DNA from 2 places in the Vibrio sp. R11-SG3-ISO9 genome. Region 2 is predicted to be linked to the other one. Evidence: riboswitches for the same ligand, from Rfam matches in the RefSeq annotation. Region 2 holds a riboswitch; the other holds the start of a gene.
The links. Region 2 has a riboswitch for lysine ahead of AC6R05_RS15490 (Na+/H+ antiporter NhaC family protein). Riboswitches for the same ligand answer to the same signal wherever they lie in the genome.
Positions count from the first base shown of each region.

Region 1 (2,409 bases), on a different contig from region 2:
ACAAAGATTGTGTGGGCTTGCACCATAGCAGATCATGCGTAAGTTGAAGTCTTCAAGAGTGCTGAAGACCTGTTTTGCATAGCCTTTGCTCTCACTCATATTGTTACCAATAAGCGCAACAAGACATAGGTTGTGTTCAACTTCTACTGTACATAGCTCTTCAAGTTCTTTGCGTACAACTTCAGGCAACTCTGGGGCACCACCAGAAGTATCTGTTTGATCGAGTGTCAGAGAGACACTGATCTCTGAGGTCGTAATAAGATCGACAGAGATCTTATGCTTAGCGAGGATCTCAAATACTTTTGCCAAGAAGCCGTATGCATGAAACATGTTAGCACTGCGCAGTGTGACCATGGTTTGATTACAGCGCAGGGCCAGTGCTCTAAACAGTGGTGAGCTCTCAACTTGTTGACGAATCCAAGTACCACCTTTTTCAGGCTCTTTAGATGATCCGACAAAAACAGGAATCTGATGGCGTAGCGCTGGCACTAATGTAGAAGGGTGTAAGATCTTAGCTCCAAAGTTTGCCATTTCAGATGCTTCGCTGAAGCTGATCTCTGGAATTGGTGAAGCTTTAGGGGCGATACGAGGGTCTGTGGTGTAGATTCCCGGAACATCAGTCCAAATCTCTAGACCAGCCGCCAATACTGATTCTGCAATCAATGCTGCTGAATAGTCGCTTCCGCCACGACCAAGTGTGGTTGTATTACCTTCATCGTCTGCACCAATAAATCCTTGGGTAACTACGACGTGTTCTTGGCACAAAGGAATCAGTTTTTCTTGAGCAAGCTGAGAGATCTGCTCCAGTTGAGGTTCTGCTTTGCCGTAAGCGTCATTGGTACGCAGGACGTCACGGATATCAAATCTGACGGCAGATACGCCACGCTCTCGAAGAATTTGCGCAAAAAGGTGAGTCGACATTAGCTCACCACACGCCACTAAGTGGTCAGTTAACTTGGCACTTGATTGAAAAGATGCAGCTTCTGCAGCACTCGCTACATTATCCAGAATCGTATGGATCTCTTTCTCGACACTCATTGGTTCTGCGAGTTGATCCAAAATCGCGTGATGAATATCTGTTAGTTGGCTCATTAACTCTTGGCGGCGGCCTTGGTCTTGTACGCCGTTAGCTAATTCAACTAACAGGTTGGTGACGCCTGAACACGCACTGCTGACAACAAGCTTGGTATTTGGGTTATTCTCAATAATGGCTGCACAGCGACTCATTGCTTCAAAGTTAGCAACGCTTGTCCCACCGAATTTGGCGACATTAAAAGAACCAGCTACATTAGATGCGCTCACGATAAATCTCCCGACTTCCTAAAATAAAAATTACTGTTGGTAATCCAACGTCCAATGTTTTGAAGAGAGGGTTTAGAGCAAAAAGAGAGGTGTGTATTTGAATTGTAAACCTCAGAAGCTCCTCATCATATTGGAATGATGACAGTTAATGGGATTCAGCCCGATTAACCGATAACAGAAACCCGACATGTTTCAGTTACCTCGGCACTGCTCCCCCTGAATGTTCTGTATTGGAAATGTGGTTCCACAAAACATCTACCTGGGCAGTGCTCCTCTTCTGCTTGATAGCTGTTTTATTGAACGTGTTTGCGGTAAGAATGTCAATCGGTAACTCAAGATAAAGTGAAAATAAATTTAACAATTCTGTGACACTGGTTTGACCTCGAGACTTTCGACTAATTGCTGAGGTAGTGGATTTGCTTTAGTGTGGAAGGTTCATGTCATAAACATAAGGGATAATTATGTCGAACCTGCACACAACCGCCATCGCTGAAAGCTTTTTTCCTCCTCATCGCACGCTAATGGGACCGGGGCCTTCTGATATTTCCCCTCGAGTGCTACAGGCTCTGAGTCGTCCTACTATTGGCCATTTAGATCCTTTGTTTATCAATATGATGGATGAGGTGAAGCAGCTATTAAAGTATGCCTTTCAAACGGAAAATGAGTTTACGATTGCTGTTTCAGCGCCGGGTAGTGCAGGTATGGAAACCTGTTTCGTCAATCTGATTGAACCCGGCGAAAAAGTGATTGTGTGCCGTAATGGTGTATTCGGTGAGCGAATGCGTGAAAACGTAGTTCGCTGCGGTGGCGAAGCTATTCTGGTTGACGATGAGTGGGGGAAACCTGTATCCATCGATAAAGTTGAGCAGGCACTGTCCGAACACCCAGATGCAGTTGCTGTTGCGTTTGTTCATGCAGAAACATCAACGGGCGCCCTTACAGATGCGGAAGCGATTTCTCAGGTTGCTCGTCGTTCTAACGCACTAACAATCGTGGATGCTGTGACTTCATTGGGTGGAGTCCCTCTGTTGGTGGACGAATGGCAGTTAGACGCCGTTTACTCGGGTAGTCAAAAGTGTTTGTCTTGCGTTCCGGGTCTTTCGCCAG
Region 1 covers NZ_JCBDGU010000030.1:7,559-9,967, forward strand. Annotated here, with positions in the region: gene lysC (lysine-sensitive aspartokinase 3) at 1-1,302, opposite strand, end outside; lysine riboswitch at 1,410-1,587, opposite strand; gene AC6R05_RS09020 (pyridoxal-phosphate-dependent aminotransferase family protein) at 1,764-2,409, shown strand, end outside.
Region 1: it holds a riboswitch for lysine, as region 2 does, so the genes downstream of both, lysC (lysine-sensitive aspartokinase 3) here and AC6R05_RS15490 (Na+/H+ antiporter NhaC family protein) in region 2, are expected to answer to the same signal.

Region 2 (2,409 bases):
GAAAGAGCAGCAATTAGATCAGCAACGTCAATGCCGTCTTTAGCAATTTGATCTGCGATTGCAGCTAGTTTTGCTTCTTGTTCTGCACGAGCAGCACGTTCTTCAGCTTCAGCTTCTTGACGCTCTTGTACAACAATAGTCAGTTTATCTAGTGCTTCTTCTAGTTGCTCAAGAGTTAATTCACGTGAGAATGCACGAAGGCTACGGATATTTAATAGAGTTTTTGTTAATTCAGACATGATATTTCCCATCAAGATAAATTAATTAATCCTCCTAATAATAAACAGAGGTATTAAAGAAAACAAACAGTATTTTTTATTAGAACTTAATTAAATATTGAAAAAGAGGGGAACTTTCAGAAAAACCGATGGAGTCCCAAGTTTAAGATATAATAATTCTAATACTACTCTATAAATGTGATATGTGACTGGTGGAGTAGGTGTGGCGATGTTGTGAGCACCTTGATTACTTTACTAACAAAAAAGTTAGTTTTCTCGGAATGATATGTTGCATTGTTGCTTTTGTTGAGTACAATTGCGGCTACCTGATGCGGTGCGCTGGTTAAATTGTTGTTAAAATGAACTAACAATAGTTAAAAGTGTTATCGCACGTAGAGGTGCAATTGCAAAGAGTAACTCTCATTGGGGTGATGCCAATGAATGGGAGCAAAAGGTGTAATTGCCGAAGTAAATTGTATATCTAAGCAATTTGCTGGGGTTGTGCTAAATAGGTACAACACTGCCATAGTCTTAATTTTAAACTATGGAGCGCTACTGTAGGGTTGGGTGAAGTGTTCACTTCCCTTTCGCTTAGTTCAACATGAACTTGGTCGTCTGTACCGAGTTTGTCTGCAGTAGATCTCTAGCCAAATAAAAATAAACTGGTTTTTGAAGATCATGAATTTAATAGATTTTGCAACATCGCCTTTATCATTGCTCCCGCCACTGGTGGCATTGAGCCTTGCTATTGTGACTCGTCGTGTTTTAGTTTCTCTTGGTGTCGGTATTGTAATGGGCGCTATTCTGCTGGCTGATTATTCAGTTGGTAATGCCGCGAGCTATGTTGCTACTAAGGTATCGGGTGTTTTCATTGAAGACGGCGGTATTAACACTTGGAACATGAGTATTGTCGGGTTCCTTCTTCTTTTGGGTATGATGACGGCGTTGCTAACGCTATCTGGTGGTACTCGTGCGTTTGCTGAATGGGCACAGTCTCGTGTTAAGAGCAAACGTGGTTCTAAACTATTAGCTGCATTCTTGGGTGTATTCATCTTTGTTGATGATTACTTCAACAGCCTAGCCGTTGGTGCGATCTCTCGTCCTGTAACAGACCGTTTCTATGTATCTCGCGCTAAGCTTGCTTATATCTTAGATTCAACTGCTGCTCCAATGTGTGTGATCATGCCAGCATCAAGCTGGGGTGCGTACATCATGACTATCATCGGTGGCATTCTTGTGACTCATGGTATGACAGAGTACTCGGCACTAGGCGCATACATCCGTCTTATCCCAATGAACTTCTACGCAGTGTTTGCACTACTAATGGTATTTGCAGTGGCGTGGTTTGGTCTTGATGTAGGCAAAATGCGTGACCACGAAATTGAAGCATCTCAAGGCCGTGGTTTTGAAGGCGACAATGACAGCCAACAAGCTCACGACCTAAATGAAGAGCTAGACATTGAAGAGAGCCAAAATGGTTCAGTGTCTGATCTAATTATGCCTATCGTATCGCTTATCGTGGCGACAGTAGCAGCGATGCTATACACCGGCGGCGCGGCACTGGCTGCTGACGGCCAAGCGTTTAACTTACTTGGTGCGTTTGAAAACACAGATGTAGGTAAGTCTCTTGTTTACGGTGGTATCTTAGGTCTACTTGTTGCTCTAGCAACCGTGTTTAAGCAAAAACTGCCTATGGCGGAAATCGTTCGTACTATGTGGATCGGTGCTCGCTCAATGTTTGGCGCAATCCTGATCCTTGTATTCGCATGGACAATCGGTTCAGTTATTGGCGACATGAAAACAGGTACCTACCTATCTTCGCTAGCAACGGGCAACATTGATTACCACTGGCTACCAGTGATTCTATTCCTACTTGCTGGTCTGATGGCATTCTCTACTGGTACATCATGGGGTACCTTCGGCATCATGCTACCAATCGCGGGTGACATGGCTGGCGCGACAGACCTTGCACTTATGCTGCCAATGTTGAGTGCGGTACTAGCAGGCTCTGTATTTGGTGACCACTGTTCTCCAATCTCAGATACAACCATTCTGTCTTCAACCGGTGCACGTTGTAACCACATCGACCACGTAGCTACGCAGCTTCCTTACGCGCTGTCTGTGGCTCTAGTATCATGTGTAGGCTTCATCGTTCTGGGTATGACAGCTTCTGTAGCGCTTTCGTTCTCAG
Region 2 covers NZ_JCBDGU010000043.1:416,955-419,363, reverse strand. Annotated here, with positions in the region: gene AC6R05_RS15495 (H-NS family histone-like protein) at 1-239, opposite strand, end outside; lysine riboswitch at 604-781, shown strand; gene AC6R05_RS15490 (Na+/H+ antiporter NhaC family protein) at 897-2,409, shown strand, end outside.